DNA from 4 places in the Pseudoalteromonas sp. NC201 genome. Region 3 is predicted to be linked to each of the others. Evidence: predicted binding sites of a transcription regulator. Region 3 holds the regulator's gene; each other region holds the start of a gene.
The links. The regulator sigma-54, encoded in region 3, starts transcription at its own class of promoters, with help from an activator protein. The targets are predictions, from matches to a motif close to GTTGGCACGNNNNTNGNNT.
Positions count from the first base shown of each region.

Region 1: PNC201_RS05680 (flagellar assembly protein T N-terminal domain-containing protein) is a predicted target of sigma-54. The motif match lies at 3,299-3,317, and genes of this name have one in related genera.
Region 2: PNC201_RS00265 (YggN family protein) is a predicted target of sigma-54. The motif match lies at 3,578-3,596, and genes of this name have one in related genera.
Region 4: PNC201_RS12450 (BON domain-containing protein) is a predicted target of sigma-54. The motif match lies at 3,522-3,540, and genes of this name have one in related genera.

Region 1 is NZ_CP022522.1:1,403,067-1,410,592, forward strand. It holds gene PNC201_RS05660 (FlgO family outer membrane protein) at 1-230, shown strand, start outside; gene PNC201_RS05665 (FlgO family outer membrane protein) at 245-898, shown strand; gene PNC201_RS05670 (FlgO family outer membrane protein) at 909-1,550, shown strand; tRNA gene PNC201_RS05675 (tRNA-Arg) at 1,884-1,958, shown strand; gene PNC201_RS05680 (flagellar assembly protein T N-terminal domain-containing protein) at 2,067-3,263, opposite strand; gene PNC201_RS05685 (LPP20 family lipoprotein) at 3,468-3,944, shown strand; gene flgN (flagellar protein FlgN) at 4,019-4,447, opposite strand; gene flgM (flagellar biosynthesis anti-sigma factor FlgM) at 4,440-4,763, opposite strand; gene flgA (flagellar basal body P-ring formation chaperone FlgA) at 4,836-5,543, opposite strand; gene PNC201_RS05705 (chemotaxis protein CheV) at 5,684-6,616, shown strand; gene PNC201_RS05710 (CheR family methyltransferase) at 6,632-7,465, shown strand.
Region 2 is NZ_CP022522.1:52,090-59,615, forward strand. It holds gene PNC201_RS00250 (diacylglycerol/lipid kinase family protein) at 1-204, shown strand, start outside; gene PNC201_RS00255 (DMT family transporter) at 246-1,160, opposite strand; gene PNC201_RS00260 (aminotransferase-like domain-containing protein) at 1,267-2,718, shown strand; gene PNC201_RS00265 (YggN family protein) at 2,757-3,542, opposite strand; gene PNC201_RS00270 (PA3496 family putative envelope integrity protein) at 3,831-4,016, shown strand; gene PNC201_RS00275 (c-type cytochrome) at 4,195-4,641, opposite strand; gene PNC201_RS00280 (DUF2721 domain-containing protein) at 4,743-5,207, opposite strand; gene PNC201_RS00285 (TlpA family protein disulfide reductase) at 5,220-5,732, opposite strand; gene PNC201_RS00290 (YqaA family protein) at 5,839-6,267, shown strand; gene folX (dihydroneopterin triphosphate 2'-epimerase) at 6,312-6,674, opposite strand; gene folE (GTP cyclohydrolase I FolE) at 6,682-7,236, opposite strand; gene folM (dihydromonapterin reductase) at 7,243-7,526, opposite strand, start outside.
Region 3 is NZ_CP022522.1:419,092-426,617, reverse strand. It holds gene PNC201_RS01810 (calcium/sodium antiporter) at 1-780, shown strand, start outside; gene PNC201_RS01805 (KpsF/GutQ family sugar-phosphate isomerase) at 790-1,761, shown strand; gene kdsC (3-deoxy-manno-octulosonate-8-phosphatase KdsC) at 1,761-2,312, shown strand; gene lptC (LPS export ABC transporter periplasmic protein LptC) at 2,309-2,863, shown strand; gene lptA (lipopolysaccharide transport periplasmic protein LptA) at 2,853-3,395, shown strand; gene lptB (LPS export ABC transporter ATP-binding protein) at 3,395-4,120, shown strand; gene PNC201_RS01780 (RNA polymerase factor sigma-54) at 4,167-5,666, shown strand; gene hpf (ribosome hibernation promoting factor) at 5,696-5,983, shown strand; gene ptsN (PTS IIA-like nitrogen regulatory protein PtsN) at 5,985-6,443, shown strand; gene rapZ (RNase adapter RapZ) at 6,436-7,302, shown strand; gene PNC201_RS01760 (HPr family phosphocarrier protein) at 7,303-7,526, shown strand, end outside.
Region 4 is NZ_CP022522.1:2,870,107-2,877,632, forward strand. It holds gene PNC201_RS12425 (HAMP domain-containing methyl-accepting chemotaxis protein) at 1-1,158, opposite strand, end outside; gene PNC201_RS12430 (hypothetical protein) at 1,434-1,625, opposite strand; gene PNC201_RS12435 (DUF1328 domain-containing protein) at 1,666-1,833, opposite strand; gene PNC201_RS12440 (PA2169 family four-helix-bundle protein) at 1,844-2,290, opposite strand; gene PNC201_RS12445 (mechanosensitive ion channel family protein) at 2,456-3,340, opposite strand; gene PNC201_RS12450 (BON domain-containing protein) at 3,577-4,140, shown strand; gene PNC201_RS12455 (outer membrane beta-barrel protein) at 4,203-4,778, shown strand; gene PNC201_RS12460 (hypothetical protein) at 5,363-5,692, shown strand; gene PNC201_RS12465 (hypothetical protein) at 5,695-6,132, shown strand; gene PNC201_RS12470 (hypothetical protein) at 6,116-6,370, shown strand; gene PNC201_RS12475 (response regulator) at 6,399-7,526, opposite strand, start outside.

The sequences.
Region 1 (7,526 bases), 980 kb from region 3:
GTATGTTAAGTCGAGAATTGAATGTGCTGAATCAGCGCCAGAAAATTGACCTCGTGGTGGTCGGGACAATCGTAGAAAGTCGGGATATCTATTTGGTCAATGCGCGTCTGGTCGATACGTTACATAATCGAGCCGTCTCAGCCGCATCAATCAGCATTCCAAAAGCTGTTATGTGGGGTACGGAGCGTGTCACAAATCGTGACGGTCAGATTATACGAAGCCAATATTAGTGGAGATGAAAGTAATGAAAAAAGTATTAAGTTTGGTTTTGCCGCTTTCATTGATGGTTGGCTGTGCTCAGAGTAACTTTTTTGCGGTGGATAATGCTCAGGCTGAGCCCGTGCGTAATGGCTTTGAAAAATCTTCGATGTATCAAAGTAATCCAAACGGTATGAAACAATTCTCTGTTTCTCAGCAAATGGCTGGTAAAAATGTCACTCACTATGTCCAGTCTATTATGCAAGACATGGTTGCAAACTTGAAACACGTGAATGAGAAAACGCCGGTAGCAGTGACAAGCTTTGTATTTTTAGATAAAGAATTTGATAAAGGTTCCTTGCTGGGTAACCAGTTGGCTGAAAGCTTTATCCATGAGCTTCATGCATTTGGGATCCCTGTTGTGGACTTTAAAACAACAGACTATATCCGGGTGACACCTGAAGGCGATTTCATTTTTAGCCGTGACTTTTTAGAGCTATCTGACGACCATCCTTTTTTGTATGTGCTAGGTGGTACTTTGGTGAATCATCAGGGCGGGGTTATGGTTAATGCCAGAGTGGTTGGGCTTAGAAGTAAAAGTGTCGTGGGTTCTGCTCAAGGCTTTTTACCGCAAAACGTAGTTAACGCCCTACAAGATGGTGCGGCATACGATGGCATTCGTATAGAGCGTGCGAACTAATTCGGAGGCGATGATGAAAAATGTAGTGCTATTCGCGACGACACTTGCATTACTCGGTGGCTGCGAAATGACAAAACAAACGGCTTCCGAACCTACAGAAACGCAGCAATCCGACATGGAAATATTGTATGCCATGATGGAAGAGCAAGAGCGTAATGAAGATTCACAAGCCTCGGTATTGCAAGATATTGGTTTCGTTAGCTATCGTCATCGCAAAGAAATTGCTAACTACGCCAATCAAATTGCGTTGGAACTGTCAGATACTGTATTAGGGCAAAAGCCTGAGTCGATAGCGGTAGCCAGTTTTGTCAACTTTAATGAATCATTAAGGGATACAAACCAGCTAGGAAACCAATTGGCTGAGTCCTTAATGCATCAAATGCAAAAGCTGGGTTATCAAGCGTTAGACTTTAAAGCATTGGGGAAAATTGAAGTGACATCCAGTGGTGACTTGACTTTTTCGCGTAAAGCAAGCCGCTTGAAAAACACGCAATCTCCCAGCCATTTGCTCACAGGCACTATGGTTTACCGTCCACGAGGCGTGGAGGTAAATGCAAGATTGTTAGAGTTTAACACTAACTTAGTGATCGCAAGCACGGTGGTGACCATCCCGTATTTTATCCTTGATGATCAGGCAACCGCTGCAAGGTAGTACTTCAAATAGCGGTTTTTAGAAGAAAATACCGTTTAGGTTTTATTAAACGAAGAACTATCCTACTTCTTATTCACACCTCAAGTGAAGTAACTGATAGCGCAGTAGTGGGTCTTAACTGCTGCGTATTCACCTACTGAGCCAGCTCATTTATTACCGCGAATAAATTGACTATTAACCTTTAAAAGTTCATTAAGATCAGTATACTAAAGCGAAGTCACTGAGATGCAGTACAACAGAGAATCAACAATTCTCGACTTTCATTGGTATTAAGTACCGCAGATCCCGCTAGTGAAGGTCAAAAAAGGCGATTGTTATCTGACTTTAGAGATTGTCCCCATAGTTTAATGGATAAAACAAGGCCCTCCTAAGGCTTAGATGTAGGTTCGATTCCTACTGGGGACGCCATTGGTATCACTTTTGCGTGGAATTACCAAAGTAAATGGGCGGCGGAAGCATGATGTAGAGTGTGTAAAGTCGTCGAAAATCTTGTCAGCGTCATAGGTAGTCTTAACCTTACAGTTCAAACTCATTTTCATTTTCTATTTGAATTTCAACCAAATCATTAATTTGCACATTGTGAAGTGGGCGATTACTGATATTTACCGCAATGGCGTTTTGCGCATTCACCTGGATCACTTGCAGTTTATTAATGGTTTTAATTTGATGCATAAATATTTTACCATCGATATTAGTCAGCGGATTACTATGCGCTACGTTAAGGATCTGGCCATTCTCTAAGCCATGCATGCGGCCCAAATTAATAACGACTTGTTCATCATCGATATGTAGGATTTTGCCGTTGGTTGGTAAGCAGGCCACCGCTGCGTTTAAATCAGTTGCGATTTGTGTCAGCGTGGTTTGGATCTCATCAGCATAATCTGTCTGCCAAAAGCGCTCACTGTACACATCAATTAATTTGGTCTTCTTAAACGGCCACACGCCTTGAGTGGCATATTGCTTTTGCCACACCCTTTCATGAGAAAGTGCATCAAACAGCGCAAAGTCTACCTTGAAGCTTCTTAAATATTTATCACTTTGCCAAAATGCGAAGTCGCTATTAAGTTTATCGACACCTGCAATATCAGTAATTTGACTCAGTAATACAAATTGGCTGTTCGTATTTGCCGTAATGGTCTCGATTAGCTGTTCATTATAATCAAACCGCTGGCTGAAAAAGCGGTTAACGTCTATGGTCTGTGCGAAATAAGGAACAGGTTCTAAGCTCAACTTTTGTTCAGACATTGTCTGGTATAGGCGCTCGCTCACCGCTTTATTTATGTCAAAAATTTGACCTAGTGTTGCTTGGTGTTTATTTTTTAACTGACTTTGTGTGACTGCAACCTGTTTGTCGTAAGCACTAGTAGGGCACTGAGCACTCTGTGGGGTAATATCGATATGTAATGTCACCTGCCATGAGTCACCAACTTTTGCTTCAGCAATTACGTTGGCACTTTGGATTTCAGCATTTGAGCGGATCTTAAGTTGATCTTGGGTGAGTACACCATCGGTGACGGTTTGCACACTACTCACCGAAGCGCCAGAAAACAGCAAAGCTTGTGTGATGGCGTCATTTACCGCCTTTCTTTTGGCTTTTTGATGGTCGCCATTTTTAACGTCAGCTATGCCGGTAACTTCAAACCATTCAGCATAAGCTGGATGAACCAGGGTGATACACAACAGTGATAGACTGGTCGCGAATTGCTTTTTCATGTTTAAATGCCCAGATCAAAAACTACTCTTCAACTCAGCAATACCTGTGCCAAATTTTGGCAAGGTTCGTGCATAATCATACATTATGAAAGTTAATTTTATTTCTTGCCAATACTCAATGAAACCACGACAACCCTTGCGAGACCAAGATGTTGGGGAAGTGCTTAATTTTGATTGGTATATATTGTAGCGGAGTGTGGTGAAATGCGTATCACTAATTCTATCAGTTCAGTTGTTATGGTTTGTTCGCTAGCAGGGCTCAGCGGCTGTTCAAGCCTCGTTGATAAGCATATTGAATATGAAACAGTGCAACCGGAAACTTTTCCTGTTTTACGGGCTGTGGGGTACGCTCCTTTGAGTGCTCAGCCGGGTAAAACTGCGGGTGAGAAGCAGCTAATGGCCATTAAAGTGTCAAAATTAGAAGCGTATCGTGAATTGGCTGAGCAACTGTATGGCCAGAATTTGACATCCACTATTACGGTAAAAGGAGCGGTTGCGCAAAACGACGGTCTTAAGAGCCAAGTAAATGGACTTGTTCGTGGGGCTAAGGTGCTGAAAAGTTACGCAGTTGGTGATACTTACGCGACGGAGTTAGAGCTTGATATGAAACGCGTTTATGATTTGTATATTACTCAAGTCAAGCCGCAGAAAATTAAGAAGATATCTTATAGCTTTAAGTAAGCACTCATCACATATCGCTTACTTAATGCGCTTCACTTCGATTGTTCTTCAATACTAAAATACGACAGGCGTGGCTACGCCTTTAGGTTACGTACCAATTCACTGTCGCTACTTTTCACGCTGCCATCTTGACCATATGTAATCGAAGTTGGTGCGCCAATTAAGATCCCTTTTAGTTCACGTGTGCTTACATTAGCCTGATGAGCCGTTTTAGCATTGATTTCATTTTTGGTTTGGCACTCACTGAGTAGTGCTCGCACTTTAGCAACGAGCGGGGCTACTTCACTGCTTTCAAAGACGTGAGACTCAGTTTTTGACAATTCATTGTCGAGCTTTTGCAGTTTTGAAATGAGAGTTAGCTTTTCACGAGCGATTTCTTTTAAGTTGTCGCCACGCCGAGACGCGAGCTCGTCAAGCTCACGAGCCAGAAGCTGGGTCATCGCTTCTAGCGTCGAGATTTGTTCTGAAAGTTTGTGGTGGCAGAGCCGAACCAAATCATCCATATATTTCGAACTCAAATGCAGCTATGTTTTTGGCTAGTTTTTCCGCGTCAACTTGATACTTGCCTTCTGCAATCGCTTTTTTCAGTTCTTCGACTTTCTTGTCGTCAAAGCCTGATGACTGCTGCGCTTTTTCGTTGACCGTTTTCAGCTGTTGCGCTTGTGGAGTCAGGCTCACTGAATCCGCAGCTGCTTTCGGTGTAGCTGGTGATTTAACTGACGCACTATTAGCATCATTTCTTTGCAATTCAGCCTTCTGTTGCTTAACATTATTAGCAACGGATGTAGACTGATTCTGACCGTTAACTTGATTAACCATGATTGTAGACCCAATAAAATTATACTCTCAGCCTTGTTATCGGCGTTTAATAGTATTACTTTAGCAAATTTTTTATAAATTCACCTCTACTGTTTCCACTTCTATTACTCTAGCACGTAAGGTTTTGCCAGAGCGAGCGTTTTTAATATTAATAAGTTCACCACGGTTGCCATCTTGCTGCGCTTCTCCTTGAGTTTTGATCACAAGCCCACCTGATTTAGCAATAATCGTCACCGTATCGCCTTTGCAGACCATACAAATATGAGCCTGAGTAAAGGCTTGACCTTCTCTGATATTACGTTTGCTTCTACTGCCTATTAGTATCGACTTATCTTCTATATAGGAAACTCTACGAAAACGTTTCGGCTGATACTCTATTTTCACATCGCCATCCTGAATAACACGGCCTTTTTCTAACATGGTCGCGCTAACTAAAATAGGGAAGAGGTGATCGATACGCACGTGGACGTATTGAGTCCAGCTGAGGGTATCGTTGCATCTAATTTGTACTGTCACTTGAGTGTCAAAAGGCGGAGTCATTGCTGTACTATATTGCAACGGCGATTGACAATCCCTTGCTGGAATTCTTGAATCAAGTGGTATAGCAGTTAGTGATAGCTGGCTGTCGGGATCTTGCTCTACATTTGGTTCAACAAATTCTATTGCGCTTTGTTCTAAAGTTTTGTTGTCATATTGCTGACAATAACCATAGTCAACGCCTATAAAATAAGCGAACAAACAAAAAAACTGAATGTAATGGGTTTTTTTTAACAAACTCATGATGTTTCGACTATGCTTATGGGGTGAAACAAGGTATAAAGATTCTGCTTTAATAACTGCACCTAATCAAGGGTGGTAAACCATATCAGAGTCGAAGCAAAGATCGTTCCGATTAGCGGTTTATACAGTAGGAGATTGAAATGGCAGGTATTTTAGACTCGGTTAACCAACGTACACAGCTGGTTGGACAAAACCGTCTCGAGCTATTACTTTTTCGACTTCAAGGTCGACAGCGCTTCGGCATTAACGTTTTCAAAGTCCGAGAAGTGCTTCAATGTCCAGCATTGACAAGCATGCCCAAGTCAAACCCTTTGATTCGAGGGGTTGCTCATATTCGAGGCCAAACAATATCCGTAATTGACATGTCACTTGCGGTTGGTGGGCCTCCTATTCAAGATATTCGCAATTGTTTTATTGTAATTGCGGAATACAACCGTTCAGTTCAAGGCTTTTTAGTCAGTGCGGTAGAACGCATTGTGAATATGAACTGGGAAAAAATAATGCCCCCGCCATCTGGGGCAGGCCGTTATTCCTATTTGACAGCGGTTACAGAAATTGAAAACGAGCTAGTTGAAATATTAGACGTAGAAAAGATCCTCAATGAAATTTGCCCGATCAACACGGAAGTCAGTGCTGACATTGTCTCTGATGGTGAAATGCAAAAAGATTTAGGCGAACGTATTGTCTTTATCGCTGATGACTCTGCGGTTGCTCGTAATCAGGTCAAACGTGCATTGGAGCCATTAGGTGTTCAGACTGAGCTGGCAAAGAATGGTAAAGAAGCACTTATCAGGCTTCGTGAAATTGCCGAAATGGACTGTCAAAATAATGTCACCGAGCGAGTTGGGCTATTGATTTCTGACGTTGAAATGCCAGAAATGGATGGTTATACGCTAACGGCTGAAATAAAAGCTGATCCAAAATTAGCGCCATTGCATGTGATACTCCATACTTCACTGAGTGGTGTATTTAATCAGGCCATGATTGAGAAGGTTGGCGCTGATGATTTTATTGCTAAGTTTAACCCAGATGAATTAGCTTCAGCGGTTAAAAAATGGGTTCATTGTGATTAAAGCTGGTGGTAGCACTTGGAAAATAAGCATTTAGAGCAAAAAGAGTACGACCAATTTAGAACCTTTTTGGAGCAACAGTGCGGTATTGTACTGGGTGACAATAAATTGTACTTGGTCAAAAGCCGACTCGCTCCTCTGATGGCTCGCTTTGGTGTGGAAACACTATCGTCTTTAGTAGCTAAAACACTCAGTCCCCATGAGCGGCAATTGCGTGCCGCTGTGGTGGATGCGATGACAACGAATGAAACACTTTGGTTTAGGGATACTTATCCGTTCGAGCTAATTAAATCGAAAATCTTACCAGAGTTTAAAGACTTGAGACGTCCAGTTAAGATTTGGTCGGCGGCAAGTTCATCAGGACAAGAGCCATATTCAATTGCGATGTCTGCGAGTGAATATGTGAGTAAAAGCCCAGGCGCGCTGAAAATGGGTGTTCAGATCGTCGGTACAGACATTTCTAACACGATGCTTGATATGTGTAAGAATGCTGAATATGACGCGTTGGCGTTGGCGAGAGGGTTGTCGCCTGAGCGCAGAAAGAAGTTTTTTATGGATAGCGGTAATGGAATGGCTAAGGTAGTTGAACCTATCCGTAAAATGGTCAGCTTTAGACATTTAAACTTGCTAGATTCTTACGCGTTGATGGGTAAGTTTGATGTTATTTTCTGCCGTAACGTCCTGATCTATTTTTCACCTGAAGTGAAAGCCAAAATCATTTCGCAATTTGCTCAGTCGTTAAACCCGAATGGCTATTTGTTTTTAGGGGCGTCGGAATCGATGGCGGGGTTGAGTGACGACTTTAATATGATCCGTTGTAATCCTGGGATTATCTATCAGAAAAAGACTTAATACTCACATATAGCGGCAGGGATAGTCGCTATAGCTAGTATTTGCAATGTGTAACGTAATT
Region 2 (7,526 bases), 370 kb from region 3:
CATTGGCAGCGGATGGTATTGTTTGTCAATATGCTACTTAAACGCCATATGGGTACAAGAAATGTGCACCACGGCCGCATTGCAGAGCTTTATATCGCACAAGAGGGGTATGACATTGAGGCTGATGGCGAGATTGTTGGGCGCACGCCTGCGACGATAACTTGCTGTCGCCGAGCTCTGAACATAAAAAAAGCGCCATTATAAAATGGCGCTGAAAAGTAAGAAGCTAAAGCATTGGTAAGACTTCAACTTCTAACTGGGGACCGAATGGACAACCAAGCGTAGATGCGATCTAAAGGCGTGAGTACAATCGCATTACCTAGGATGACCAAAATAAATCCAATAAAGGTGTTTTGCTGCCACTCAAAGCCTTCAAATAAGGTACTCAAGGCCACGGCAACAAAAGGAAATAACACTATCAAATAACTCGCTTTCTCAGGCCCAATATTCTTGAGTAGTGAGAAATAACAACCAAAGGCAATGACGGTGCCAAACACGCTAAGGTAAATCAGAGACCACCAATATGATGCCGGCGCTTGGTTGATAAACTGATGTTCACTAAAGGCGACATAGGTTGCTAACATGACAGCGCTGTAAAGCATGCCCCACGCATTTCCCGCCATAACATCAATTTGCTGATTAGAATTGCGTACGCTCACCATATTACCGAGTGACGCGACCACCGTTCCTAATAGAGCTAATGATAATCCCAAGAAGGCCTCGCTTTGCAAATCAAATGCGACCAAGTCGTGCCAAAACAAGCTGACTATCCCAAGCGTGCCCAGTGATGCACCAAAGTAAATTCGCTTTGCAATAGGTTTGGCAAAAAACAACTTAGTGTTGACGATGTTAACGACCAATAATAATGAAAATGCAATTGATGCCATCGCTGACGTTAAATGTGCCTGAGCCCAATATAAGAAGAGATAGTTAGCACCAAAATTACACAGCGCTAAGAGGATGAAAAAGCCGTGATCTCGGCGAGAAAATCGCATTGGCACACGCTTATAGATGACAAACGCCCACATACAAACCGCGGCGAGGCCAAAGCGGTAAAACAGCGACACAAACTCGTTGATGCTGCCAAGTTGGTATTCAATGGCAAGCCATGTTGATCCCCAAATCAACACAGTGATGGCGTAAAGAAATAGATTTTTCATGATCGGCTCTAGATTCAAACAGCAGTGGAAGTCTGTAGTTTACGCTGTTATTCTGTATAAGCTATATACAGAATTTGCTAATTTATACCTATACAGATGATTGCTTATGAGTACCGTTATTCAACGCCAACATTCCGCCTTTCTCTATCAGCAGGTGATCCAAATGATCTTGTCGATGGCAGAACAAGAGTCTATTTTACCGGGCGAAAAGCTTCCCTCATTGCGTGTTATGGCGCAAAACTTAAATGTCAGTATCCCAACGGTAAAGCAGGCCTATCAAGCACTTGAAGATCAAGGAAAAGTCATTGCCAAAGAGAAGTCCGGCTACTTTTTATGCCACAGAGCTTCGCACAACGACTCACCGAAGCGTGCACGATTGCCCGCCAAACCTGTGGTGGTGAACAAGCAGGCGTTGATTGAACAAGTGTATAAGGGGATCCATCAGCCACATGCAATCCCCTTAGGTATCGCCAACCCCATCGCCATTGCTGGTACTGAGCAGGTTCTTGCCAAAATTATGCGCCGCGCAATGAAAGAAGCAGGGAACGAACTCATTAATTATGGCCCTATGGACGGTTTAGATAGCTTAAAAAAGCAAATCGTGCGGCGTTATTTGGATATGGGTTTAGCAATAGACATGGATGAAGTGGTGATCACCAATGGCGCGCAAGAAGCATTGGCGATTGCGTTACAAGCGGTAACCAAGCCCGGAGACGTGATAGCGATTGAATCTCCCTGTTATTTTGGCATTGTTGAACTGGCTGAAAACTTAGGGTTAAAGGCCATTGAAATACCTGTTTGCCCGGATGATGGCATTTGGCTGAGCGACCTTGAACGGGCACTTGAAAAGCATGATATTCGAGCGTGTGTGTTTTCTACCAGTATTAGTAACCCGCTTGGTAGCTTTATGCCAGATACGAGACGTGCGCAGCTGGTGGCGCTATTAGAGCAACGTGACGTGGTGTTGATAGAAGACGATGTGTATGGCGATTTATATTTTACCGAGCAGCGTGGCATTCCGGCACAAGCATTTAGCCAAAAGGGCTTAGTGATCACATGTGCGTCATTTTCAAAAACCGCAGCGCCTAGCTATCGGGTGGGTTGGATGGTCGCCAGTCAATTTAGTGCAAAAGCAAAGCGCATAAAACGTGCGTTGAGTTGCTCATCATCTTTAATGAATCAATGGGCACTAGCGGATTTTCTCAGCTCCGGAGGCTACGAGCGCCATTTAAAGTTGGTCCGTAAACGGTTAATTGAGAATCGAGACCGTATGATCCAAGCGGTGAATGTTGCATTTGGTAGTGAGGTAAGAGTCAGTCGCCCGCAAGGCGGTTGTGTGCTGTGGTTAGACTTAGGTAAGCACGTCGATGGTGCCTTGTTGTTCCAAAAAGCCCTGGAGTGTGGGATCAGTATTACGCCTGGTACGCTATTTAGTGCCAGCAAAAAGTATCAAAATTGTATACGTATCAGTTATGGCTTGCCGTGGGATGCGTCGGTAGAGCAAGCGATTAAAACGCTGGGGGAGCTGGCTGATGCACAAAGGAAAGGGTTGGCATAACGTACCCTTAATTAAATGTAAGTTATGCCAACGTCAGATTATTTAAATTTAAACAGTTGGTACTCTGACATGGCGGGGATAGACTTTGCGACAATGGCTTCGTTTTTCGCGATTTGTTCAAAGTCGCCACACAGTGCGTCGGCTTTTTTCTCAATAGATTCTGCCTGTTGTTCAACTTTGGTTTCGATTTGTGTTGCGAAGTTTTCCATACGTTGTTCAAAGCTGCTCATATCACCGTTTGCATCTGACATTTCGTTGCCAATCGCAACCAGTAAGCTACCTATCGATTGCATCATGGCACCTTGTACTGCGGTCTCGATTTTTTCTTCAAACTGATTATCAAAATTTTGGCCAAACTCATCAAAGGTTTGCTTGCCCATCACAAACGCACCTTGCTGATAAAACGTATTTTGCACTTCTGTTTCAAGATCATCGATCACAGCATGGATGCTATCTAAACTGGTTAAATTAAAGGTGTGTGCCACTTCATTAAGGGCGACGCCCGCTAGTTTTATGCCTTCAAAAGCAATATCAGCCACTTGTGGTAGGCGGCCTCTTAGTTCATCACCATATTGCGTGAGCATCGTTTTTTGCTGTGTATTAAGTGCGATGCGCTCGCCATTGAGTGTCAGTTCGCCAAGGTTGTTGATCTCAGCTGTTTTGTTTTTGGCCGTTGTGATCACCAAGTTATCAGGTGTGATCCTAACGTCATTCTGAAATTCTACTTCACAATTGTCACCGCTAAACGTGATGTTATTTTTTTCGTGTGCAGCGACGGTGGTTGTCATCATTGTTGCTGCTGTTAGTAGTAAAATTTTATTCATGGTCGATCCTTATTGGCTCAGTTTCATGATTGTTGTTACAAGAACAGTGCCAAATATAAACCCAAGTAAAATCAATATATTGTGTTATATTGTTGAAAGTTAATGTGCTCTAAAAGTGATGAAATTGACTAAAATATAGTTGTTTTTGTCAAAATGAATTAGGCGATAAAAAATTTTTATTGTAAGGATAAGAAACTCTCACTTTTCAGAATGACAATTTAGCGCTAAATAGTGATCTTGAGAGACGGCTCTCATTTTATTAATGACTATTTTATTTTGGAGTTAGTTGTGGGTAAGACATTCTCTTACGATGCGCTTGATGATGATTTTGCAGACGATGAATTTGAAAAGTTGGGTCGTAACCAACATGACAAGCAAAAGCGTAAAGTCAAAAGAAAGCTAGACGACTACTTAGAGCAAAAACGCCTACGTAGAAATCTAGGCGATGATGATTTCGACTATATTGATGACTGATCATTAAACGTCATCTACGAGTCTAGCACTGACAGTAATTCAATTTGGCTGTGTGATTAAGCAGGGCTGTGGGTTACTCAATGCGATGTCTGAGTTATTGTGTCGTTGGTGATAGCCAAGCAAGTGACGAGATATTCAGATAGTAAGCAGCCGCAAATATGCGGCTGTTTTGTTTTGATTAATCTTTAAAAGATTTATGGCAGTCTTTACAGCCTTTTGCCCAATCTTTAAATGCAGAAGCAATCAGCTTTTTGTCACCTGAGTCAGCTGCAACAGCCAGTGCTTGAGCATACTCGGCAAATTGCTTGGCTTTACCATCGAACTCAGCTCTGTTTGACCAAACGGCTGGTAGGGCATCAGTATTGCCTTTGTCAGAACCGTCGATAAATGCTTCCCAAGGCATTTGCGATAATTGCGCAGCATTGTGAGCACGTTGTTTAAATACTTCGGCATCAAATGGTACTTTGCCTTTTAGCATGTCGCCCATATTGCCAATCTGGAAACGGATCAATTGGAAAGACGCTTTGCGGTATTCAATTGCATCATCAGCCGATTCAAACATAGTGTTAGCTTGTGCTGTTGCTGCAAGACAGCTAAATAGTGTGACGGTAAGTAGTTTCTTCATAGTAAGCCCCTAATATTTTTCCCTATTTTCAATGTAAATTACAAATATAATCAAACAATTGCGATAAGTGCCCTGTGACGAAGGCAACTAGTTTCAAATAATCAGCTCTCGATGTCTTTGAATATCATGCCCCTGCGCATACTGCGGGTGGCTAAAAAGATTTCTCCCAGCAAAGAGACAAATGCGCCAATAAGCAGCACCATAGCGGCGATAAAACAAGACGATAACGTAATGCCCAATGGCATACTGTACAAGTGTGACATGAACAGCAGCATAACCACTGCACACACAAGCAACGCACTGAGTACACTCATGCTAAATGCAACGTGAATAAAACGAGACCGTTTTAATAGTGCGCGCATTTCACGGCTAAAGTGCATTTTGAGCTCTTCATCTTGCGTGGTATTGATCTTGCGATCAAGTAAACGCGCCCTATCCGTGATCCGTGCTAAGCGGTTTGATAGTACCCCTAAGGTCGCAGCAATACCCGTAATTAAAAATACAGGGGCAACGGCGGTTTGGATAACTTTGGCCATCGTGAGAATGCTAACGACTTCTGGATTCATATAGTTACCTCGTTAATTCCAGTTTAGTTTTGATAAGGTGTTGGGTTGCTCACCGAGGAGGGTTTGCATCACTCGGTTGCGTTCATCAAGCAAGATGACTCTAGGAATGCCTTTGTTGGCATACGTGTTGTAGATATCTCGATTGGGATCGGCAACAAAATGGATGGGCAATTGCATGGTTTCGTTGAATTGCTCAAGTGTAGTGTTAGTTTCTTCTCGGCCAATAGCAACGATGGTTAACTCGGCCTGGGTGAGTAATTCAGATTGTTTTAGTTCACTCAATAAGCGTTGCGAATCGGAGCACCAAGTCGCGAATAAAATCACCAGCTTTTTGTGATTAGCATCGAACCTAACAGCTTGGTTTTTGATATCCGTCAATTGCAAATGTTTAAAGGAGTCGCCGGTGTAGATATAGGTCTGATAGCCATCGTCTGCCTGTGGTAGCGCTTCGTTTGAGGCCTTGCAGTCACTAAATCCGGTGGTGAGAACGGTACTAAGTAGTAACATTTTTATTGTTGTTTTCATGTCTATTCCTTGTTTCCGTGTCTGTGTTTTTGAAGTCTTGCGCGCATTTCAGTATATTGCCCCACTTAGATGATTTCTTAAAGTCCAATTTCTTATAGCCGTTGATATGATTTACCTTTCTTTATTTGGGCTTGCATTTATTGCCGCAACCTTATTACCTGCGTCGTCGGAGCTGGCGCTGAGTGGGCTCGTTGTGAAACAACAAGGCGAACTGGTTTGGTTATGGCTGGCTGCGACAATGGGTAATTTACTGGGTAGCTGTGTGAACTATTATCTTGGTTGGTTTATCGCTAAGTGGCGGGATAAGCGCTGGTTTCCGGTTTCTCAACAGCAATATGATAAGGCTTGTGAGCTATTTAATCGTTACGGTAAGTTTTCATTGCTATTTGCTTGGCTACCCATAGTCGGAGATCCTTTGACTGTGGTAGCGGGGTCTTTACGAACCTCTTTTGGGTGGTTTTTTGTGTTAGTTGCGCTCGGTAAAGGCGCTCGTTATGCACTGGTGATTTACCTTGCCTTACAGGTGATTTTTTAACACCAGAAGGCAAGGAAGTGAATATCAGAGTCTTATCGCTTAGTTTAGCTTCTGTACCAATCAAGCGTGAGTGACACTGAGTCAGCAAACCGTAAAGCGTGCGGTTTATCTACAGTGACTTTCGCATACGTCACGTCTCGATGCTGGTGACATTCTGCAAGTATGTCAGCCACTAATTTCTCAAGTAACAAAAAATGCCCTTCTTCTACTAGCGTGATGATTGCCTTGGTCACGGTTTTGTAGTTAAGCGCGTGAGCCACGTTATCATGATCTAAACATGCCGTATCCGCTGGGTAGTGAATTTCAATATTGATCACGACATCTTGCTTTTTCTCCCGCTCCTCGGGATTAAAACCAATAAAGGTACGTAGTCTTAAATTCGTCACCTTAATAATGGCATTCGACATAGCGTGCTTATCCTTTCACTAGCTGTAAAAATTCGTTGCGAGTTTTGGGGTCGCTTCTGAAGTTACCAAGCATGACAGACGTTCGCATACTAGAGTTTTGCTTTTCAACGCCACGCATCATCATACACATATGTTTGGCTTCAACGATCACACCAACGCCTTTTGCACCGGTGACTTCCTCAACGGCCTTGGCGATTTGATGAGTTAGCTGCTCTTGGATTTGAAAACGTCGGGCAAACATATCAACAATGCGGGCAAATTTAGACAAGCCGAGCACTTTACCGTTAGGTATATAAGCGATGTGACAACGGCCAACGAAAGGCAGAAGGTGATGCTCACACATAGAGTACAACTCTATATCTTGGATCAGCACCATGTCATCGGCATCCGAGCTGAATACCGCGTTATTGGTGATTTCATCCAGTGTTTGACGGTAGCCCTGAGTCAGATATTCCATCGCTTTCGCTGCGCGCTTGGGTGTGTCTAATAATCCTTCGCGGTCTGCATCTTCACCCACGGCTTCAATAATCGTTTTATAACTCTGTTGTAATTTATCTTGCATAATGCGTTACCTCAAATGGCGGCCACCGTCGATTTGTACCGTGCGTCCTGTCATATAGTTGCTAGAGAGTATCATGTCGACACTATTGATAACTTCTTTGCTACCGGGCTCAATTCCCATAATAGACTTTTTCAAGGTTTTTGCCTTGTACTCGTCACTATCGTCTTGATTAAAGATGATAAGAGAAGGTGCAATGCTATTCACTTTGATGTTAGGTGCAAACTTAGCGGCAAATGACCGAGTTAAGTTATCTAATGCAGCTTTACTTGCGGCATAGGCAATGTGTTTTG
Region 3 (7,526 bases):
TCTCTTGCAGATAAAACAGACACCGCCGTGGGCAATGCCATAGGTTCTAACATCGCCAATATCTTACTCGTTTTGGGTCTCACCGCGTTATTAAGGCCACTCTCCGTTGGCTCTGGTATTTTGCGCCGCGAAATGCCGCTGTTAGTCGTCGTTTCATTGGCAGCTTGGTATATCGTTAGTGATAACCACTTTAGTTTCGTAGAAGGTGTTTTGTTATTAGTCGGTTTCGCCGCTTTTCTTCTTGCACTTATCATTATCACCAAGCGTGGTGGTGGAGATAATGATGACCCATTTGTCAGTGAAGCCTGTGAAGAAGTGCCAAATAATATTCCAACTCAAAAAGCTGTTTTCTGGTTAATCGTGGGTATGATTTTACTGCCTATTAGCGCGGACTATCTCGTTGGCGCTGCGGTTGATATCGCCAAATATTTTGGCATGAGTGACCTGCTAATAGGATTAACCATTATCGCCGTTGGTACTAGTTTACCCGAGCTTGCTGCTTGTGTTGCTGGTGTACTAAAGAAGGAGGACGATCTAGCGCTTGGCAATATTATTGGTTCGAACATCTTTAATATATTGGCCGTGCTATCCATTGCTGGGATCATTAACCCATCCGTCCTCGACGCCAATATTGCGTCACGTGATATATTTATTATGCTTGGCGCGACACTGCTGCTTATCCTAATGAGCCTCAGCTTAACAGGTCAGCGCCGCATCAACCGCTTGGAAGGTGGCATACTTGTCGCAAGCTTCGTCGGTTATATTTACTACATCATTTGAGGAAGCCTTGTGACAACGAACCCATTTATTGATTCTGCAAATCAAGTTTTTGCTACCGAACTTGCAGCAATAGAAGAAGTGCAACAGTTTGTTGATCAGCAATTTGTAAAAGCCTGTGAAATTATGTTTGGCTGTCAAGGTCGCATCATCGTGATTGGCATGGGTAAGTCCGGCCACATCGGTAACAAAATCGCAGCGACACTCGCAAGTACTGGCAGCCCCGCATTTTTTGTTCATCCAGGTGAAGCAAGTCACGGCGACTTAGGTATGATCACCAAAGATGATGTGGTACTGATGATCTCCAACTCAGGGGAAACCCAAGAGGTGATCTCAATCCTACCTGTAATTAAGCGCTTAGGGGCCCCCGTTATTTCCATGACAGGCAACCCAAGCTCTACAATGGCTCGTAATGCGACGGTTCACCTTTGTGTTAAAGTATCAAAAGAAGCCTGCCCACTAGGACTTGCACCCACGGCCAGCACCACAGCTACGCTAGTGATGGGTGATGCGCTCGCGGTTGCGCTACTTGAAGCCAGAGGCTTTACGGCTGATGATTTTGCACTTTCCCACCCTGGTGGTAGTTTGGGAAGACGTCTACTACTAACCGTTGCTGATGTCATGCATCAAGGGGATGCAATCCCTATGGTCAATAGTCACTGCACAGTCAAAGAAGCTTTATTTGAAATGTCCGCAAAAAGTTTAGGTATGACGGCAATCGTAGATGAAAGCTCGCAATTACAAGGGATTTTTACCGATGGCGACTTGCGCCGTATTATCGAACAAAAGGTCGATATTCACACCACCCCAATCACGCAAGTAATGACGGCTAAAAGTACGACGGCACGCGCCGATATGCTCGCAGCTGAGGTACTCAATATTATGGAAACCAAACGGATTAACGGCTTGATTGTGGTGAACGAAAACAACATTCCGGTTGGCGCCTTGAATACGCAAGATTTACTTAGAGCGGGGGTGCTGTAATGCAATTTGAAGATTTATATCAGACGATTTCAACTGAAGCTTGGGAAAAAGCAAAACAAATCAAATTATTAATTTGCGATATTGATGGCGTATTCTCAGATGGCCGTATATACCTTGGTAACAATGGTGAAGAACTGAAAGCATTTAATACCAAAGACGGGTTTGGTATTAAGGCCTTGATTGATAGTGGTATCGAAGTCGCCGTTATCACAGGTAGACATTCACAAATAGTTCAGCAACGCATGACTAGTTTAAATGTAACTTATATTTACCAAGGTCAAGAAAACAAGTTAGTGGCATATGATGAACTGAAGACTAAGCTCAACCTTAATGATGACGAAATTGCATATATTGGTGATGATGGCCCAGATCTACCCGTAATGGAACGAGTTGGTTTTGCCGTTGCCGTCAATGATGCACATCCTCTTGTTAAACATATCGCCCATTACACGACCTTGATGCCAGGTGGCTTTGGTGCCGTGAGAGAACTAACTGATCTTCTAATGCTCAGCCAAAATCACTTATTGACTTCCAAAGGATCAAGTACATGACCGTATTACGTGTCATCTTACTCATTGTTTTCGCTTCTTTAATGGTATGGATGTGGTCGCCCATGTTTAATCCATCAGAGGCGGATCCAGCAAAAGAAGATGAACCGTTAGCTAAACCCGATTATGTTGCAACCACGCTTCAGCAAACGACCTATAGTGAAAATGGCTTATTAAACTATCAGGTAACTGCTGATAAGATGGAGTTGTATCAAGATCTTGGCTTTAGTCACTTTGAAAAGCCCATTTTCACCTTATATAACGGTGAACAGAATTGGCAAATAAGCGCATTAGAAGCAACCCTATACGAAAACAACACCTTGATATTAGAGGGCAATGTGTTGGCAAAGAATTTAACGCCTAACGCCATGATCACGGATATCAATGCCGATAATGTAAGAGTTGAAATTAAGCAAAAATTGATGAAGTCGGAACACCCTGTCGTTATCAACGGTCCTAGTCTTAGGATCACAGGTAAAGGACTGCATGCGGATCTACAAAAGCAAGTGATCGAACTCATCAACCACACAAAGACAATTTATTATGACCAGTAAAATCATTAACAAACTAGTTTTCATCGGCTTGCTTGCAAGTTCTACTCTAGCAATTGCTGCAGAACAAAATGAAGTCATTATTGATGCTGGCCGTCAGCAAGCTCAACTGCAAAGCAACATCGGTATTTTTGAACAGAATGTTGTTATTATTCATGGCAACAGAAAGATAAATGCCGATCGCCTAGAGGTCCACCGCCGCGCGGAGCTCGGCATTAACAAGCAACTGCTTGTGGCAACTGGCAGCCCTGCCACTTTTAGCGAACGTCAACCCGATGGCAACTTACTAGAAGCCAAAGCAAATGAAATCCGTTACGACGTAGCGAAGGGAACCCTAGTGATTTCTGGTGATGCTGAAATCAATCAAACTGGGCAAAAAATCAATGCTCAAGTCATCACCTATGACATTGAAAAGCAATTGATCAGCGCTGAGCGCTCAGACCAAGAAGACTCTCGAGTAAGAACCATCCTTGTTCCTGTTGATGACAAAAAAGACGCTAAAGAGAAAAAAGCGCAGGAAGAAGGTAACAATTAATGAGCGAGCTCAAAGCAACTGGTCTAGCAAAGAGTTATAAAGGTCGTCAGGTCGTCAAAAATGTTGGTTTAAGTGTTCAGGCTGGCAGTATTGTAGGCTTATTAGGACCAAATGGTGCAGGTAAAACCACTACGTTCTACATGATTGTAGGGTTAGTACCAAGCGACAAAGGCTATATTCAGATTGATGACGAAGATATCACTTTGTTACCGATGCACAGCCGTGCACGACTTGGTATTGGCTATCTACCGCAAGAGTCTTCAATCTTTAGAAAACTCACGGTCTATCAAAATTTGATGGCGATTTTAGAAACTCGAAAAGACTTATCTAAAGTTGAAAGAGAAGCTGAACTAAACGAGTTACTGGATGAGTTTAATATTCAACACATTCGCGACTCACAGGGCATGGCATTGTCGGGAGGCGAAAGAAGACGAGTCGAAATTGCTCGTGCTTTAGCCGCAAACCCTAAGTTTATCCTGTTAGATGAACCTTTTGCTGGTGTTGATCCTATTTCGGTGTTAGATATAAAGACAATCATAGAGCACCTAAAAAACCGTGGTATCGGTGTGCTTATCACCGATCATAACGTTAGAGAAACACTGGACGTATGTGAAAAGGCCTACATCGTTTCACATGGTGAGTTAATCGCTGCAGGCACGCCAGAACATGTTTTGGCAGATCAAACCGTAAGAGATGTCTACCTAGGCGAACAATTCAAGCTATAGTTAAGACGTAGTATTAATAACTGTTAAAAAGGATTGTTAGAGATACATGAGGCAATCATTACAGCTGCGCATGGGGCAGCAACTTACAATGACTCCGCAACTGCAACAAGCCATTCGCTTGCTGCAGCTTAGTACATTGGATCTGCAACAAGAAATACAAGAAGCATTAGACAGCAATCCATTGTTGGAAGTGGAAGAAGGTGATAATACTGACGGCGAAAACGCTGACCAACACAGCCAAGAAAAGAGCCGTGCTGACGACAATCAAGATTCAGCCGATGAAACGCAGGTTAGTGACTATGAGATAGACTCAGATACCGCCATGAGCAAAGACACTGTGAGCGATGACCTTGCCATGGATGTCACTTGGGACGAGTATATGAGTGCAGCGCCTGCTGCAAGCTCAGGTCCACTTCCCGATGACGATAATGTTTATCAAGGGGAAACCTCTGAATCTCTCCACGATTATCTCATGTGGCAACTCGAACTGACACCATTTAGTCCAACAGATAGAGCTATTGCGATTGCGATTATTGAAGCGGTCGACCTGTCAGGCATTCTAACACTGTCTTGCGAAGACATTTTAGAAAGCATTAATGACGAGAATAGCGAAGAGCCTATTGAGCTAGATGAAGTCGAAGCCGTACTCAAACGCATTCAGCTTTTTGACCCTGTCGGTATCGCAGCGCGTAGTTTACAAGAATGCTTATGCATTCAGCTAAACCAATTCGCCCCAGATACCCCATGGATTGCCGAAACAAAAATGATCCTGACAGAGCATATCGACTTGCTTGCCAGCCGTGACTATCGAACTTTGGCTAAGAAAACGCGCCTTAAAGAAGCCGATCTCAAAGAGGTCATGACGTTAATACATAGCCTTAACCCAAAGCCTGCGGCAAGCATTATTCATGAAGAGCCTGAATATGTGATCCCTGACGTATCGGTGAAAAAAGTAAAAGGTCGTTGGGTCGTAGAGCTAAATCCTGATGCTATGCCTAAAATAAGAGTAAATGACCATTACGCTGCGATGTCTAGAACGGCGAAATCCAGTACGGATAGTCAGTTTATTCGCTCACATTTACAAGAAGCAAAGTGGTTTATTAAAAGCTTAGAAAGCCGAAATGATACTTTATTAAAAGTTACCAATTGCATTGTGCAACAACAACAGGCATTCTTTGAACATGGCCCCGAAGCAATGCGCCCTATGGTGCTAAATGATGTTGCTGAAATGGTTGAGATGCATGAGTCCACAATTTCCCGTGTGACAACACAAAAATACATGCATACACCTCGGGGAATATTTGAGCTGAAGTATTTCTTCTCTAGCCATGTAAGTACGGAAAATGGAGGTGAGTGCTCTTCTACAGCAATTAGAGCACTTATCAAAAAGCTGATAGCTGCAGAGAATACCGCGAAGCCATTGAGTGACAGCAAAATTGCAGATATCTTAGCTGAGCAAGGAATTAAGGTAGCGAGACGTACGATTGCAAAATATCGTGAATCCCTAGCCATTCCACCGTCAAATCAGCGTAAAAGCTTGATATAAGACGTAAAACCCAAGAAGGAAAAATGCTTATGCAACTAAATCTAACTGGTCGCCATGTAGAAATTACTGACTCATTAAGAGACTATGTCACCAACAAGTTTGCGAAGCTAGAAAGGCACTTTGATCATATCAATAATGTGCATGTGATCCTTGATGTCGAGAAACTAGTACAAAAAGCAGAAGCAACATTACACGTAAACGGCGGCGAGCTATTTGCATCAACAGAGCATCAAGATATGTATGCCGCAATTGATGGCCTTATCGACAAGCTAGATCGTCAAGTTATTAAACACAAAGAGAAGCTCACTCGACACTAAGATGAAATTAAGTGAATTAGTGAACAAGGACTGCAGTAAAGCTGCGGTCCTTTTTAATAGCAAAAAACGTATTTTAGAATACATCAGCGAACTGGCTCATAGCCAAATTCCAAATACCAGTCAGCATGCTATCTTGGACGCCTTAATGGCGCGAGAGAAATTAGGCAGCACAGGGATCGGTAAAGGCATTGCCATTCCCCATGGTCGACTTGAAGGTTTGGATAAAATCCTTGCAATGGTGCTTGTCAGCGAGCAAGGGATCCAGTTTGAAGCCATAGATAAGCAGCCTGTCGATATTTTTGTCGCGTTCATCGTACCTGAAGGTGATAATCAACAGCACCTGAAGACCTTAGCGGCGATTGCTGATACACTCAAAGACAAGTCTTTTTGCAAAATGCTTAGGCAAGCAAAAAGTGATGATGAGTTATATGCAGTGATCCAAGGTGAACTTGATGAGTGATGAAGAAAAAGGACTCGAGCTTATCATTATCAGTGGCCGCTCAGGCTCTGGTAAATCTGTAGCGCTTCGAGTATTGGAAGACTTAGGCTACTATTGTGTGGATAACATTCCGGTCAATTTGCTGCCGTCTTTAGTCCGCAGTGTTTCGGACAATTATAATAAAATTGCAGTCAGTATTGATGTTAGAAACTTACCTAAAGAACAGGACGAGTTTAATGACATTCTTGAATACTTACCAGGCTTTGCCAAACCTACCCTGTTTTATTTAGACAGTGACGATCAAACCCTGATAAAGCGCTTCTCAGAAACACGCCGTTTGCACCCTCTTTCACTGCATAATCTTCCATTAGATGTTGCGATAAAGAAAGAACGGGAATTGTTAGACGTGCTGATCACTCGCGCCGATTTTCTCATTGATACTACAGGCCTGAGCGTTCATCAACTTGCAGAAGATATCCGCGAAAAAATCTTAGGTAAAAAAGACAAACAACTCATTATTACCTTTGAATCTTTCGGCTTTAAACACGGCATCCCAAAACAAGCGGATTACGTTTTTGATGCGCGCTTTTTACCCAACCCACATTGGGAGCCTGAGCTTAAGCCGCTAACTGGCTTAGATCAACCAGTCAAAGACTATTTGTCGAGTCACAGCATCGTGCAAAAGTTTACTTGGCAGATCCAAACCTTCGTACAAACTTGGTTACCACACTTAGAGCGTAACAATCGCAGTTATCTAACGATCGCAATAGGATGTACAGGTGGGCAACATCGCTCGGTATACTTAGCGCAAACCATTGGTGAACGTTTTGCTAAAACCCATCCCAACGTCAAAATTCGTCACCGAGAGCAAGAGGGTTAAATGTTAGAAGATACGTTTTTAATCCAAAACAAACTCGGCCTGCACGCTCGAGCAGCGACGGTTCTTGCGCAATTAGCAACCCAATTTGATGCCGAAGTGACCTTATATCAAGGAGACAAAAGTGCTGCTGCTGACAGCGTACTAGCGCTGTTGTTACTTGAAAGCAGCCAAGGGAAAGAAGTCCGAGTGGTTTGTGAAGGTCCTGATGCTCAGTATGCACTAGA
Region 4 (7,526 bases), 1.7 Mb from region 3:
ACCTCGGCCTGATTCCCCAGCTCTCGCAGCTTCTATTGCAGCGTTTAACGCCAAAAGGTTTGTTTGTTCAGCCACACCTTGGATCATTAACACCACTTGGTTGATTTCATTCGACTGGTCATTCAACGCTTTAATTAACTGCGCGTTATCACCGACTTCACTAGCGAGGCGTTCAATAGCCTGAATATTTTGCGAAATAACATCCATCCCTTGTTTTGCAAGCTGACCTGACATTTCGGCCTTGTTCGCGGTATTCATCGCATTATGTGCAACCTCCTGAATTGCACTACTCATTTCTGTCGCTGCGGTTGCGATCATTACCGTTTGCTGCTCTTGTTCTTGTGAAGTGCCCGCAATTGACTGACTAATTCCATTTAGCTCATTGGATGTTGAGGACAGACTATTCACCATCGTAACTAGGTTGGTAACTAACTCATGTAAGCTCGACACCATAGTATTGAAGTCGTTTCCTATCTCACTCAGCTCGTCCTGCCCCTCAACCACTACACGTTGGGTTAAATCAGCATCTCTTGCAATGTTGCCAATACGCATACGCAAACGACTGAGTGGTTCGTTAATTGACCTAAATATCAACATACCAATCAGCACCATTACGATCACAATAGTAACGGAAGAGATAATCATCGCCGTTTTTGTCGCACTGGCTTCTGAGCGGCCAACATCTCTTAGTGCACTTGCCTCTGCAAGTTGTAACTCAATTAGTGCATTGTAGCTTTCACTTAGGGGGTCAAAGGCGGCATAGAGATCGTGTACAAATTTATCATAAGGAATTTCTTCAAAAGTATTCGTATTAACACGACTCGTGTAGTTGGTAAGTAATTGTTTAACAGCAAGCTCAGCGGATTCAACCTGCTTCACCAAACTTCGCTCTTCACTCGTCAATTCTGTAGATAAATATTGGCTCCATTCTTTTTCAGCGATATTTTTAGCTTCTTCGATTTGCTTTAACGCGGCACTGTTGGATAATTGATGGCCTCGTAACTTGTGAAAAGTATCTACAATAACCACCGCATAGTTGTCTGACACTACTTTTATTTGCCTCAGCGGTACAACTCTGTCGTCATAAATACGGTCAATGTAATTGATAAGATTTGATAATGTTCCAATTGTAAAGATAGTAGCGAGAATAAAAAACACAGCAGGTATGCCCGAAAGCGACAACAATCTGCTTTTAACTGAAACCCTATTTAGCATAGTCTGATTTTTATTGAGTAAACATAGAAATAAAGTATTACTCAAAGTTCATAGATTACAATAATAATTGCAAATTAAGCAGCGCATTATTGATATGCATCATACTTCGTAACTGTGTCTCTTAACTGTATAGGTTTGATTTTTAAACCTATTACAAAAAAAGAGGAGAAGCTTTTATCGGCTTCTCCTCTTTTATTCCACGTCGAAATCACTTTCGCTTAACACTCTTCGTTTTCAGCGTTCATGTTCTCTTTTACATCTTCACACGCGTCTTCCACGCTATTTTCTACTTCCTGAACTGTTTCATCGAAACGCTCACCAGCATCTTCCGCCGGACCTTCGCTACAACCAAAAAGTGCTAAAATTGAAACAAAACCAAATGCTTTTGCTAATGTAATTGCTGATTTCATAATCTATCTCCTAAAACCGTTTTTGTACGTTAATTCCCTTTTACCTGGGAGCTCGTGCTTTGCCAAAAATAAACGAAATAATCATAAAGGCGATAAACACAAAGAATAGAATTTTCGCCATACCTGCCGCAGCGCCAGCGATTCCAGTGAAACCTAGCACGGCTGCGACAAGTGCTAGGAATAAAAACATTACAGCCCAACTCAACATAACATTCTCCTTAGGCAGTTAGCTCTTGCAACTGCTTCATTTGATCGTGACAAGCTTGCATTCTGGTTTGAATTTGCAGTAATACACTCTTGCATTTAGGTGGAAGATCTTTGCTTAATGCTTTATCAAGCTTGCTTAACACTTTGTCTTCCACTTCTTCTAGCTGAGAAATATAGGTGTGCTCTTTGTCGGTGCTCACCATACCAACCAACTTGGTGTACGATTCACGAATGTCGATGCTAAGCGCTGAATCTGTCTCAATTTCACCTTCGTCAATAAGAACAAATGGTTGTAGATCCGAGATTGCTTGCGCTTTATCTACAATCATTTGGTCAAATACGCGGTTTAATTCGATATTATCTAGCTTCTTTTTAGCTTCAGTGTAAAAATCAACACCACCATTTAATACTTTGATGAGCTCTTTTACCGGCCCCATGTCGTAATTTGAATCTGCCATAAATAACTCCTTTCGTTGCGATATTTAATAAGTGCATTTTGCAAATATTATTTTCTGTCCCTTTCACTAATGCAGATTAAATGCCAAACCATAAACCTTTATTATATAAGGCTTTTTAATCTAAGCACCTTCAGACCGGTGAAAATATTACAAACTAGATGTAAATTATTCCTGTGATAATTGCGTACTTAAGGTTGTGCTCCCTTTAGCATTGAAATCCATAGTCCTAATTGGGAAAGGAATTAAGATATCGTTATCAGCTAATACACGGTTAATGGTGCAAATTGCTTTGTGCCTGACCACCATAAAGCCCGGATCTGCTGGGTAATCTATCCAAAACCACACTAATAGATTAATAGAGCTGTCACCAAAAGACTCTGCATAGACATCTGTTTCTTTTTGGCTTACTACGAAATCAAGCTTGTTAATTGCCTCAACAATCACCTCTCGGGCTTGCTCTGGGTCGTCCGCATACGAGATACCAACTGGTACTTCTATTCTTCGCTTGCCAAGCTTAGTGTAGTTTTGTAACTCATTCTTAAAGAGAATTTTGTTGGGGATATAAGACAGCTGGCCATAAAAGTTTTCTACTAAGGTGTTTCTCAAATTGATTTTGCTTACCGTGCCAAAGCAATCCTTGGTTCTTATAATGTCACCGACCATAAAAGGTTTTCTGACCCCCATCACAAATCCAGCGATGAGGTTCTCGGTCATGTCTTGGAATGCAAAGCCAATAGCAAGGCCAATGATCCCCGCCCCAGCCAACAATGACATTACAGCACCTGATAGTTTTACTATATCTAAAGCGAAGAAAATCCCAATGGCAATAATAGAGACTTTAAATATGGAACTAATAAGTGAAGCCACTTGTTCTGTCTTTATTGCTTTTTTAATTGCCTTTGAAAACCAAATTGAAGATATTTTAGCCAAAACAGTGAAGAATATGAGTATCATTAAGGCTAGGATCATATTCGGTAGTAACTGCACACCGGATTCAAGCCAAGAGATTAACTTATCATTAATTAACGTCCAGAATTTTTCTAAATTCATAATCAAATATTCCTATTTAAGTACTCGACAAATCTAGAATGCAGTAATCATTCCTAGTTATATTAATTAGCCGTTCATGGAAAAGGTAATTATTACAAACTAATTTACACATCTTCTCGGTAAATTCTTCCTTAAAACTTACTCTATAAAAATAAATCACATAATTATCAATAAGTTAATGGTTGGCACAACAACTGCAACAGATAATTCGACTACGAAATTAAAGGAGTTTAATTATGAAAAAGACATTAATTGCAACTGTACTAGTATCTTCACTTACTACTGCTTCAGCATTTGCTGCTGATAACTCTTGGGAAAAAGAAGCGAGTGACGCTTGGATAGACGGTAAAGCAGAAGCAACACTGCTTTTCAACGGTGAACTGAACAACTTTGACATTAACACTGATGTAAAGAACGGCGTTGTAGTGCTAACCGGTAAAGTTGAACACTCAGTAGATAAAAAGCTAGCTGAAGAACTGGTACTAGGTATCGATGGCGTAAAAGAAGTGAAAAACGACCTGACTATCGTAGATATGTCAGATGAGCGCAAAAAAGAGCGCAATTACGAAAGCGATAGCGGTTTTACTGACGCAAAAATCGCAACAGTAATTAAGTCTCGCTATCTGTTCGACACAGATGTAGATGGTACTGACATCGATGTTGATGTGGAAGGTTTAGTCGTAACACTAAATGGTCATGTAGGTAGTGAAGCAGAGCGCAAACTTGCTGTGCAAATCGCGAAAAACGCCAATGACGTTAGAGATGTAAAAGATAACCTTCGCGTTACCACAAAATCATAAGCCAATTTTGATTTGAGGGGGGCTTTCCCCCTCCCATACTTATATTGATTTAAGGAGTAAAGATGAAACAATTAACAATTGCTGCTGCGCTACTTGCCTCTCTAGGTCTTGCATCCACAGCCGCTCACGCGGAGTCTGATTTTGGACTAGATGATTATAAAATTTACACAGGTATCGGCTATGGCCAATACTCTTTCCAATGGGAAGATCGTGAGAATGACACTTCATTCGACGACGACTCTTCTATGCTAAAAGCGTATGTGGGTACAAAAATTAATCCATATTGGAGTTTTGAACTTGCCTATGAGAACTTCGACGAAGCAAGTGACATTGACAACTCTGCTGAAATAGACGGTATTTCTTTATCTACACGTATTTCAGCTCCACTAAACGAACATTTCTCAGTGTATGCAAAAGGTGGTTGGCTTGAGTGGGATGCTGATATCTACGCGGATATTCCAGCTGTAGGTCGAGTTTCATCTAGCCTTGAAGGTGGCGACTGGCTCTATGGTGCCGGTGTTGAGTTTCACCTCAATGAAAACGTTAACATGCGGTTAGAATACACTCGCTATGAACTTGAAGACAATATCGACCCTGATATGGACGTAGCTGCCGTCTCTATCGAATATCAGTTTTAAGCAGTAATTTTGGCTCTATAGCCTCCCAATTATTTCCCCTTTGACTCAGTCCTGGCTCTTCCACAAGAGTCTGGTTTTGGCGCTACCACTTGGTAGCGCTTTTTTTGTTTCTTCCTTCATAGTAATCCCATACTAACTTACTCATTTAAGTAACTAAACCAAGGCAAGAAAACCGGACTCGTAATTCCGCCGTAGCTCGCTATCGCTAAGGCCGAAATTTATATAGGCAAGGTAATAAATTTGCTACTTTGTTACTCGAAATAAGAAGTTTATACCTATCCAACATCAGTCGAAATCTCTCATCGAGCACGAAGGTTACTAAATAAAAATCCACTGTTGCAGATCCCTGTAATCCTGCTGAGTAAAAGATACGAATGGGTTATCGCTGTTGTGAGTCAATGTAAAAGCTGCAAGCTTTGTGACCACAATACCCTGTAGGTTCTGCTATGTAACATTTACACCCTTCATTTCGCATCTACCGACAAACGATACCGGAAAACATTAACCTTATGAATTTAAACAACTTTCAAGTTGGCAAAGGGTTTGCAACCTATATAGTGAACTAAACGAATAAGGAGTAGTTTATGAGTAATCAAGCAAACCAAACACAGACAAGCAATACAGCTAAACCACAGCCAAATGGCCAAGACTCTAGCCATCCTGTTACGGATCAAATTGCAGATACATTGCATGCATCAGTAGATTCACTGCACGCTTCGGCATCTCGTACTGAAACCTCACTACGTGAAAAAAGCCATAATTCGAGTGAAGCGATTGGTGCCAAGCGCAAGGAGTGGGAACGTGCGTGGAATACATCAGGTGTGAAAAAGTATGCAACGGAAAACCCAGTAAAAACGGCTGGTATCGCATTCTCACTTGGTATGTTAGCAACTATGCTGTTAAGGAATAAGTAATCATGCAAGACCAAGCTCAAATAAGAGACCGTCAAGCAGCAGCTCACGAGCGCACTCCAGCGCTCGCTGAGCTTAAAGATTCTGTGTCTCTATTATTCAACAGCTATCAGCAAATCGCAGAAGCACAACTAAACCTATTAGGTGCTAAGTTTAGAGCTAATCTAAAAACCTTATGTATTGCGCTCGGGTTAATTCTATTTTCTCTAATCTTGACAGCAATGGTGTGGGGAAGCTTGCATGTGTTATTTGCTTACGCGTTAACCTACGCGGGACTAAGTTGGTTTGTTTCGGCGGGTATCGTACTGACTATCAATATCGCGATGATTTATTACCTAATCATAACAGGGCTGAAGCTCTTTAATAATAGTATTAACGACCTGACGTCTGGGTTTTATACCCCAGTTGCGAAGCAGGAGGCTAGCAATGACGAAGCTCGCTGAATTCATCACTGATAAGTTGCACCAAGAAGTGGTGATTGAGAAGAAAAAGCTCATTACCGCTAAACATTTTAATCAACTTACCCAAGTGAAAGCCAAGAAGGTATTCACCGGCGCGATTAGCTCTCCTCAAGGGTTGGGCTTCATGTTTATGTTTGGCGCACTCAGCGCTAAATATGGCAAGTTTGGCGCACTAAGAAAAATCGTACTTTTACAAAGAATAGCTCAAGGTATCATTTAACTCCTTGAGCTATTCTTTGGCTCTCTATCTAAACTAGCTTTTCTTTAATTTCTTTCAAATCCACAAGTGTAATTGGCTTTAATAACACTTCATCCACTTGCGACTCAGCCAACTTTTCCGGCTCTGGATCAAAACCACTAGCAATCACAATATGCTGATTAGGATCTTGTGCTTTAATTTCTCGAGCAAGCGTAAGCCCGGACTTATCGGGCAGACCTATATCCAGTAAAATCGTGTCAAAGCGCTCAGAACCAACAAAATGCTGCCAACAAGTTTGCGCGCACTCTGCCGTAACCACATTCACTTGCAGTGAATTAAGTAACAGCTTAAGCAGATTGCGTGTATCTGCGTCGTCTTCTACCACTAAAAACTGCAATGTGCCGCTAGCTTGCTCTACGTCATTGCTAGAAGCTACCAACTCCCCGCTCAAGTAGTGTGTTAAACATTCTCCTAACTCAGAGACATTAACAGGTTTGCTCATCATATCGCTAAAGCCTAATGCCATTAACTCCTCTTTTGTGCCTTTTTGAGCTGCTGCTGTCAGTGCGACAACAGGTAAGTCAATACCACGCTCTCTGAGTGCAACAATCGTGTCTCGGCCATCCATTCTAGGCATATGCAAGTCCATAAAGACTAAGTCATACTTATCAGGGTTATCCTTTAGCATCGCAAGCGCTTCAATACCATCACCCGCAATTTCAGCGGTTGCGCCAGTTTGACCAATCAAGGTACGCATTAACATTTGGATCTCACTGATATCTTCAACGATAAGGATATGCCCTTTCAAATCAGATGGAAGCGAGTTATTAGCCGCGTTGTGGGTCTTATCAAGCATTAATGGCGCCAGAGTCATTTCATCGATAGTATCAAGGTCAATACTAAAGCCAAATTCACTCCCCTCTCCCAAAGTCGACTCAACCGCCAGCTCCCCCCCCATCAATTTAATGAGTGCCGAGCTAATAGCCAAACCAAGACCTGCACCTTCGTCTGTACGAGTCGTAACATTTTGTACTTGTTCAAAAGGTTTAAATATACGTTTTAACTTCTCGCAAGGAATACCAATACCCGTGTCAATCACCTTGAATTCAAGTTTTGCATCCGCTTGTAGTGTTATCTCAACCTTCACAAAACCGGAGCTTGTGAACTTAATCGCATT